3 regions of the Sporosarcina sp. FSL K6-1540 genome follow, and region 1 is predicted to be linked to each of the others. Evidence: riboswitches for the same ligand, from Rfam matches in the RefSeq annotation. Region 1 holds a riboswitch; each other region holds the start of a gene.

Region 1 (3,178 bases):
AACGTGTTGTCAGCCGGCAGTGAAGCACGCCAGAATTTTTCGGTTGACGCGCTCGGCGTGACACTGATTCCAGGTGAATACCGTCTTGTGAAAACATTTATTTCAACAGGCGAGCCCATGCACGAATTATCCGTTGCTGTGCCATTTTCAGTGGAATAAGAAATAAACCGGAACAAAGCATATGAGCCTTGTTCCGGTTTATCAGTTTAACCCCAAACTTCCTTTGCCACGTCCACAATGAATTTCAACTTTTCCCATTGCTGCTCTTCTGTTAGCTTATTGCCGTGATGCGTTGAAGCGAATCCGCATTGCGGACTTAAGCATAGTTGTTCAAGTGGCACGTATTGTGCGGCTTCTTGAATACGCGCAATGACCGCATCCTTGTCTTCCACTTCTCCATTTTTCGAAGTAACAACACCAAGGACAACCTTCGCTCCGCCGTTTGGCACATGATCCAACGGTTTAAAGTCTCCTGAACGCTCGTCATCATATTCAAGGAAGAAGCCATCCACTTTTTCTTTTGCAAGAAGTGTGGGTGCAATCAGTGCGTAGCTTCCCTCAAACGCCCACGTCGATTGGTAATTTCCACGACATAGGTGTGTTGTTACGAAAAGATCTTCAGGTTTGTCTTCCAAAACGCCATTAATGACGCGTAGTGCCAAGTCGATTAGTTGTTCTCTTGAATAGGCTCCGTCGTTAAACGGGATATTCGGCGCAGAAAGCCCCGCAATATAGACATCATCCAACTGCAAGTAGCGTACACCAGCTTCGTAAAATGCTTTCAAAGCATCTTTGTATGCTTGAATAACATCGTTGGCAAATTCTTCAATGTCAGGGTAAATCGTTTCATCACGAATTCCGATATTAAAGAGCTGATTCGGACTTGGAATCGTTTGTTTCGCAACGGCACGGCCGCCTACGATTTCATTAAACTCAACAAAGTCTTGAATGAATGGATGATTAGGGTCAAACGAAATCTTGCCTGTGTTTCGAACGTTATATCGTTCTGTTTCAATACCATCAAATACGTAGCCAGTCTCTGGCACATACCCTTCAATTCCGTTCAAATGCTCCAAGAAGTCTAAATGCCACCACGTACGTCTAAATTCACCATCTGTTACAAGTTCCAAACCAACTTCGATTTGCTTATCAACCACCCGTTTAATTTCCTGTGTTTCTACTTCTCGTAATTGTTGTGCAGTAACTATGCCTTCTTTGAAGTCTTTGCGTGCTTTATGCAAATTATCTGGTCGTAGTAAACTTCCAACGTGATCCGCTCTGAATGGTGCTTTCGTTAGTGTTGTCGATTGATTTGTCATGGTATATTCCTTCTTTCTTTTTTTAGTAACTTTAGTTTCTAGAAAGTGAGAGACAAATAAAAAACCTCTTCTAAATTCCAAGAAGAGGTTTTGCGAATTCGCTATTTGCTCTTCTCATCTCCAAGCTGTAAGCATTACACTTAAGCTTCTGGAATTAGCACAGTACTTTAAAAGTCTGTTGCTGAGGTATCATCGGGCCAGTCCCTACACCTCTCTGGATAAGAAAGTTACGTATTTAGTTGTTAACTAGTACAATACAGACTTCAGAATAGAATGTCAATACAAAAAACATATATTATTTTGATTATACTATATATGTTGAATTAAAGAATCCCATTGAATCTGCTGTGGCGCTAATAATGAGAGAGTTTTAATTCGGGGTGTGGATTTTAGATCGCTTGGCTCTTTGGGGATGCCTTTCGCCGTGCCTGCGCTAAGGTGTTCATTATCGAGAGAAATATAATTTTGAGATGTATATGCCAAGATTATTATGTGATTACTAATTATATTCAAGAAAAGCGCAAGGCGCCCTTTAAGACGCGACAGAGATGAGTCGATTCAGCGACGTGGCGATCTTTGACACATAGCTGTATGGTAAATAAAAAGGAGGGAGTGAGTGTACACAAACGATTAATGAATTCTGTAGGGTATAACGATTCCTTGGTTAGACGGGGATTAATAAAAACATTTACCTATACGATACTAAACGACATAAATATCACAAAGGATAAAAATGGCGGATTATTTACAAAATATGTACTCTTCCACGGTGGTTATGAGGGCCTCGTCGCAAATATTTAAACGTTCGTTTGCGCATTTGGTTAGATGAACTGCTTGGTATTTATTTTTTGATGGTAGATATTAATTATAGAAGATTATTAAATTAAGGAACAAAAAAAGAAGAGACTATAAAGCCGCTTCTACTTTGATTTAACGTGAATTAAGCCCAACAAACAATAATTTGAGCACTTTTACTGCTACAACTTGATGCCTCCGCATTAGAGGCTGAACCGAATGTTGCCCCAACTAGTCCAAAAGTTATAACTGATGCAAATATTACTTTTTTAATTTTAATTTTCATTTTATTGAATTAACCTCCTTAAATAGAATTTTTATACAACTAGTATATTACTAGGTTATTTTTTAATTGTCAATCTATTGGCTCAAATGTGATTATTCGTATTTTATTCTAGGTTGATAAAATCTGTAACGAAAAAACTTAAAGATCTCCTATTGAATATCTTTTTATCACGCGTGTTGATTAACCAAGTTATTCCAATAATATATATACAAAAAGAGAGTGCCTCTTGTAAAATGTAAGTTACCACACCAACATTTACGAAAAGAGGCTTCTCTCATGAATAAGAATATCACTCTTCAAACATTAATTTAAAACTTTCTTTCAGAAGATGAACTACAAGCGATTTTAAAAGAATTTGATTACGTGGAAACAGCCCGTAAATGCACGGTTTCCGTGCTCATCTCCTATCTCGTCACTACGGCAGCAAAAGAGTGGAAAAGCTTAAGGTACTCGGCGGATTTGGGTGCCAGTGTCGGCCTAGTGTCCGTCGATCATTCGTCTCTTTCAAAGCATTTGAAGAAGCTTGATTAGCAATCATTAAGCGTGTCTTCGAAGTCATCGTGGGTAAGTTGAACCGCGCTGCGCGTCGTAAGCTAAAGATGTCAAAAACGCTTCTATCCATTGACTCAACGACAGTTACTGTAGGGAAAACATGCTTACCCTGGGCGGTTTTTCACGGTGAACGTGCAGGAATTAAACTACACGTGGGCTTTACGAATGAAACCGTGATGCCTCTTAAAGTCGTTGAAACGATAGGCTAAAAAATGATGGACCAATT
Region 2 (3,178 bases), 470 kb from region 1:
TCGCTATGCCCCGATAAAAACTTGGTAGCACTATGAACAACGATATCAACTCCAAGATCTAGTGGGCGCTGGTAAAGTGGCGACATGAATGTGTTGTCGAGAAACGTCAGACAGTCATTCAATTTTGCAAGTTCAACAATCGCTTCAATATCTGTAATGCCCAAACGCGGGTTGGATGGTGTTTCAATATAGATTACTTTTGTATTTGGACGGATTGCACGTGCGGTTTCATCTACATTCACTAGATCTACAAATGTATGGTCGATACCGAATTTCGGTAATACCTCGGTTACGAATCGGTATGTGCCGCCGTAGACATCTTCGGTAACCACGATATGGTCACCCGAAGAAAGGAGCATAAATGTAGCTGAGATGGCAGCCATTCCGGAAGCGAAGGCCAATCCGCGCGAACCGCCTTCTAGTGAGGCAATCGTTTTTTCCAACGCATCCCTCGTTGGATTGCCCGAACGGCTATAATCATACGGCCCGAATGCATCGAAGCTTTCCTGATGGAACGTTGAAGATAAGTAGATAGGAACGTTGACAGCACCTGTTTTTTGTTCGTAATCTCCGCGGGTCGAAGCATGGATAATAGTCGTTTCCAACCGTTCTTTATTCAAACTCATCGTTGTAGCACCCCGCTATTCAAAGTTGCAAACACTTGCTTCAAATCTGCGATCAAATCGTCAGCCTCTTCGACTCCGACAGAGAAACGTAAAAGTCGGTCGCAGACGCCACGTCGTATTCGTTCTTCACGAGGAATATCGGCATGTGTTTGCGTTGCAGGGTAAGTGATGAAACTTTCCACTCCACCAAGACTTTCCGCAAATGTAATGAGCTGCAGATTTTCAAGGAATGGCCCGACCGATTCACTATCGTTCAGCCGAAATGATAGCATTCCACCTTTTCCTGGATAGAGAACGTCCGTAACAAGTGGTTCATCTTTCAAATAATTGACGATTATTTTCGCGTTTTCATCATGCTGTTTCATTCTTAAATGCAGTGTTTTCAGCCCTCTGATGATTAGCCAAGAATCGGAAGGGGAGAGGACTGCGCCGATAGCATTATGGTTGGCGGCAAGTTGTTCGCAAAGTTTTTCACCTTTTGCAACGACAAGTCCCGCGAGGACATCGTTATGTCCACCGATATATTTCGTTGCGCTGTGCATGACAATGTCAGCCCCGAATTCAATCGGTCTCTGGAAATAAGGCGTTAAAAATGTATTGTCGACAATCAACAGTAAATCATGCTTTTGAGCCAGTTCTGCATACTGCCGAATATCAAATTCTTGCATGAGTGGATTGGTCGGTGTTTCTATGAAGAGCGCTTTTGTCTTCGAAGTGATCAACTTTTCGGTCTCGTTCACATCGGCGAAACTCGTATACGTTGTACCGATTGAATAAACGTCGGAATACTGTTCGAGCAAGCGATATGTGCCACCGTAAATATCTTCTGGGACAATCAATTCATCTCCAGGACGGAACAGCGTTAAGATAAGCTGAATCGCCGCCATACCAGAACTGCATGCATACCCTGCATCACCGCTCTCTAAGTTTGCAATTCCATCTTCCAATATGGAGCGGGTTGGATTTTTTGTCCGTGTGTAGTCGTAGCCAGTCGATTGACCGAGCCCCTTATGTTTGTACGCAGTTGATAAATAAATCGGAGGGTTGACAGCGCCCGTCTTCGGATCACTGTTGTTGCCTAATTGGACTAGGATTGTATTCAAACTTTGTTTTGTCATTGTAGTCACCCTTTTCTTTTAGATTACAAAAGGGGACCCTCTATAAGAAGAGGGTCCCCGAAATATCGTAGACTATCTTCTTATCTTCTAGGGAAATGAACACCTAAAGGAATTAGCACCGTACCTGAACAGGCTGGTTGCTGAGACGTCATAGGGCCAATCCCTCGGTCTCTCTTGATAAGAATCAAATTATGGAATTATGTGAAAAGAACAATTTCAATAACTTTATCATGACATGGAAAATAAAACAAGAGCGAATTATTAAAATCTGTCTTTCAGCAGCTGCATCCGTTGATTGAATAGACTTGGATATGATAAAAAGCCAAGCAATACACTTGTCACTGCAGCGGTCGTCAATAATAGGAATATGATGAGCAATTGGAACTGAACCGCTTGGATGGGGTCCGCACCTGCGATGATTTGACCACTCATCATACCTGGAAGTTGAACCAAGCCCATTGTCTTCTGACTTTCGATTGTCGGGATCATGCTTGCCTTGATTGCGTTGATGAGTTGTCTATGAATGGCCTGTTTTGGCGTTCCACCGAGAGAAAGGATGAGTTCGGTTTCATCACGATGCGTTTCAATCTCAGCTGTGAACCGGTTAAGGAATAGGATTGATAGCACCATTGAGTTGCCAATCACCATGCCGCTAATTGAAATGATGTATTGTGCGGTTGGCGGTACGATTTGAAAGCCTAGTAGAATACTCTGGGTTAGTACTTCTACAAAAAGTAATGTGACCGCGATTTTCCAAGTGATTCCCTTGATTGCTTTTCCTTTCTTACGGGTGTTTTGTGTTGCCGCTGCAATCATTAATGTAACCATTAACAAAATGTACAATATGTTTTCAGAATCGAAGACAAATTTAAGAATATAGCCGACCATAAGCAATTGGATAATGGACCGAATTGTCGCAATGATTGTGTCTTTTTCCAAATCTAAACGTAGAGTCTTTGATAGTAGTAAAGGTATGATTACAAATATAAGTGTAATGGATAACGTAAGATAGCTCATTCTACGCCTCCTTGCACAAACTGCTTCACAAATTCATTTGTTGGTGATTTCAATAAGTCACTTTCGCCAGTTTCAATGACTTGACCATTCATTAGAACCCAAGTGTAATCTCCAATTGATAAGGCTTGTTCTAAATTATGTGTTATCCAGATGATGGTTGTGCCATACACCCGGTTAATCTTGACGATTAATTCTTCGATTTCATGTAAAGATGTTCGGTCCAAGGCGGATGTGATTTCATCCAGTAATAGGATTTCAGAGCGGTTGATTAGTGTGCGAGCAATGGATACTTTTTGACGCTGACCACCGGATAATTCATTGGTTTTACGATGTAAAAATTGCACATCTAATCCGACGTCTTTTAGAATTTTAATGGCATCCTGTTCAGGCAATTTTTTACCTTGAAGTTCCATAGGG
Region 3 (3,178 bases), 970 kb from region 1:
GTGATGTGATACCACGCTCAGTTCCGGCAAGCTTCGAAGTGAACCCGCTTAGGAAGTGATACATTGCTTGTTCTTTTGTTAACTTCGAGATTGGAGGTAGCACGCCAAACGCATCTGCCGTTAAGAATACAATCGTTTTCGGATGACCAGCAACAGAAGGGTCAACGATGTTATCAATTGCTTGGATAGGATAAGCTGCACGCGTGTTTTCAGTTAATGAACCATCATCGTAGTCAGGAATGCGTGTTTCCGGATCGACGACAACGTTTTCTAGTACGGAACCAAAACGAATTGCACCAAAAATTTCAGGTTCTTTTTCTTGTGATAAATTAATACATTTTGCATAGCAACCGCCTTCGATATTGAAGACACCAGTGTCAGACCAGCCATGCTCGTCATCGCCGATTAATTTACGGTTTGCATCTGCCGAAAGTGTTGTTTTACCTGTTCCAGAAAGACCGAAGAATAGGGCAACATCACCGTCTTCACCAACGTTTGCCGAACAGTGCATCGGCATAATTCCATTTTCTGGTAGTAAGTAGTTCATGATTGAGAAGATTGATTTTTTCATTTCGCCAGCGTATTCAGTTCCACCGATAAGAACAATACGTTTTTCCATTGATACGATAATGAATGTCTCTGAATTCGTACCATCGACCACAGGATCAGCTTTAAATGAAGGAGCCGAAACGATTGTAAATTGTGATTCATGTTGTACTAGTTCTTCTTCAGTTGGGCGGATGAACAAGTTGTGAACAAACAGGTTATGCCATGCAAATTCATTCACAACTTGAATGGATAGTCGTGAAGCTGGATCTGCGCCTGCAAAACCTTTGAAGACGAACAGTTCGTCTTTTGTTCTCAAATGAGTAATTACTTTATTATATAATGAATCGAAAATTTCAGAAGAGATTGGACGATTGACGTTGCCCCAATCGATTTTGTCTTTGGAGGACGCTTCCTCAACAATGTATTTGTCCTTAGGTGAACGACCTGTATATTTGCCTGTCTGAGCTGTAACCGCTCCGTCTGATGTCAATTGAGCTTCACCACGTGAAATCGCTTTTTCAACAAGTTGTGGAACTGAAAGTTGAACTTTTACATTTTTCCCAGAAAGAAGTTTGTTGAGGTCATCACTAATTTTCGCAGATATCATAAGTATGTACCGTCCTTTGCATATAGTCCCAATCAATTGGGTGTCATCACATTATTGAATTAGTATAACACATTAAGAATAATAATCTATACTAATTCAAACCTCAAGGATTTATACGCAAAATGGGTAAAAAGATTTGACATGCAACAAGATTTTTCGTAGCATATATAGTTGAACGGATACTCTTATCCCGAGCTGGTGGAGGGGTCAGGCCCTATGAAACCCGGCAACCTGCACAGACGTTTTGTCTGCGCGAAGGTGCCAAACCTGTAGCAAGGCACAGTCCTTGTATGATAAGAGTGAAAGGTGCTTATGAAATCATGCCTTTCCTCATGTATTATTACGTGAGCGAAGGGCTTTTTATATGATATCGCCCTTAATCCTCGTGTATAGAGCTCGCAATGGCTTGTAGTCTTTTCATTTAGAAAAGACTCTACATGGGACATATGAGTACCGTATCAATCTCGTAGGATATAAGGAGGAAATAACATGACAAATCGCCGACTATTTACTTCAGAATCGGTAACTGAAGGACACCCGGACAAAATGTGTGACCAAATTTCGGATGCTATTCTAGATGCTATATTGGCAGAAGATCCAAATGCACGTGTTGCATGTGAAACGACAATTACAACAGGACTTGTCCTCGTTGCAGGAGAAATTACGACGACAACATATGTCGATATCCCGAAAGTTGTGCGTGAAACTGTTAAAGAAATTGGTTATGTACGCGCGAAATACGGATTTGATTGGGAAACATCTGCAGTTTTGACTGCGATCGATGAACAATCAGCCGACATCGCTGCAGGCGTTGACCAGGCACTTGAAGCGCGTGAAGGTTCGATGACAGATGATGAACTTGAAGCAATTGGAGCTGGTGACCAAGGTTTGATGTTCGGTTACGCTTGTAATGAAACACCGGAACTGATGCCGTTACCAATTAGCCTAGCTCATAAATTATCATTCCGACTTGCACAAGTACGCAAAGATGAAACCCTTACGTATCTGCGTCCAGATGGAAAAACACAAGTGACTGTTGAATATGATGAAAACAATAAACCAGTACGCATCGATACAATTGTTATTTCAGCGCAACATCACCCTGAAATAACACTTGAGCAAATTCAGCGTGATATTAAAGAATTCGTCATAAACCCGGTTGTACCAACTGATTTAATCGATGAAGACACGAAGTACTTCATCAACCCAACTGGCCGCTTCGTAATAGGGGGACCTCAAGGAGATGCAGGTCTTACTGGCCGTAAAATCATCGTTGACACGTACGGTGGTTATGCGCGTCATGGCGGCGGTGCGTTTTCTGGGAAAGATGCGACGAAAGTGGACCGCTCGGCTTCATATGCGGCACGTTATGTTGCGAAGAACATTGTCGCTGCAGGACTTGCAGATCGATGTGAAGTGCAACTTGCTTATGCAATCGGTGTTGCACAACCTGTATCGATTTCTATCGATACATTTGGAACAGGCACAGTCGAGGAAAGTAAACTTGTTGAGCTTACGCGTGGACTGTTTGACCTTCGTCCAGCAGGCATCATCAAAATGCTTGATCTGCGCCGCCCAATTTATAAACAAACAGCTGCATACGGTCACTTCGGCCGTACAGACATTGATCTACCGTGGGAACAAACGGATAAAGCTGATGCATTGAAAGAGTTAGCAGGGAAATAATGTAGTGTAAACACTGAAAGGCAGGATCTCCCTGTTTTTTGGTGTTTTTTCTGTTTAGGATGTTTGATTTAGCGGGCGTCATAGAGTGTAGCGAATCTGTCGTACACTCTCATCACAGGAGCTATAAACAAATGATACAATTGTTATAAAGTGAAACCTGATCGGAGAGGAGAGAGCGTCGGGCTATGAGTTTAATAGGTTTGTTACTACTGGTTGGGGTTGTTGCGTTATTTGTGTTAATTGGTTTAGTAATCTTTTTATTTATAAAAAAATAAGAGCTGCCTTCAAAGGCAGCTCTTTTATTATTGTTGTAAACTCTTGTAATACTGCCCTTTT

The links. A riboswitch is a leader RNA that binds a small molecule or an ion and turns the genes downstream of it on or off. The one in region 1 is predicted to bind S-adenosylmethionine.
Region 2: another riboswitch for S-adenosylmethionine. It lies ahead of MKY15_RS10375 (methionine biosynthesis PLP-dependent protein); the one in region 1 lies ahead of MKY15_RS08000 (5-methyltetrahydropteroyltriglutamate--homocysteine S-methyltransferase).
Region 3: another riboswitch for S-adenosylmethionine. It lies ahead of metK (methionine adenosyltransferase); the one in region 1 lies ahead of MKY15_RS08000 (5-methyltetrahydropteroyltriglutamate--homocysteine S-methyltransferase).

What each region holds. Positions count from the first base shown of each region.
Region 1 covers NZ_CP152018.1:1,758,803-1,761,980, reverse strand. The annotation lists gene MKY15_RS08005 (immunoglobulin-like domain-containing protein) at 1-159, shown strand, start outside; gene MKY15_RS08000 (5-methyltetrahydropteroyltriglutamate--homocysteine S-methyltransferase) at 207-1,319, opposite strand; SAM riboswitch class I at 1,431-1,544, opposite strand; gene MKY15_RS07995 (hypothetical protein) at 2,260-2,400, opposite strand.
Region 2 covers NZ_CP152018.1:2,228,548-2,231,725, forward strand. The annotation lists gene metC (cystathionine beta-lyase) at 1-626, opposite strand, end outside; gene MKY15_RS10375 (methionine biosynthesis PLP-dependent protein) at 623-1,744, opposite strand; SAM riboswitch class I at 1,822-1,928, opposite strand; gene fetB (iron export ABC transporter permease subunit FetB) at 2,006-2,761, opposite strand; gene MKY15_RS10385 (phosphate ABC transporter ATP-binding protein) at 2,758-3,178, opposite strand, start outside.
Region 3 covers NZ_CP152018.1:2,726,001-2,729,178, forward strand. The annotation lists gene pckA (phosphoenolpyruvate carboxykinase (ATP)) at 1-1,156, opposite strand, end outside; SAM riboswitch class I at 1,339-1,456, shown strand; gene metK (methionine adenosyltransferase) at 1,646-2,842, shown strand; gene MKY15_RS12925 (gamma carbonic anhydrase family protein) at 3,145-3,178, opposite strand, start outside.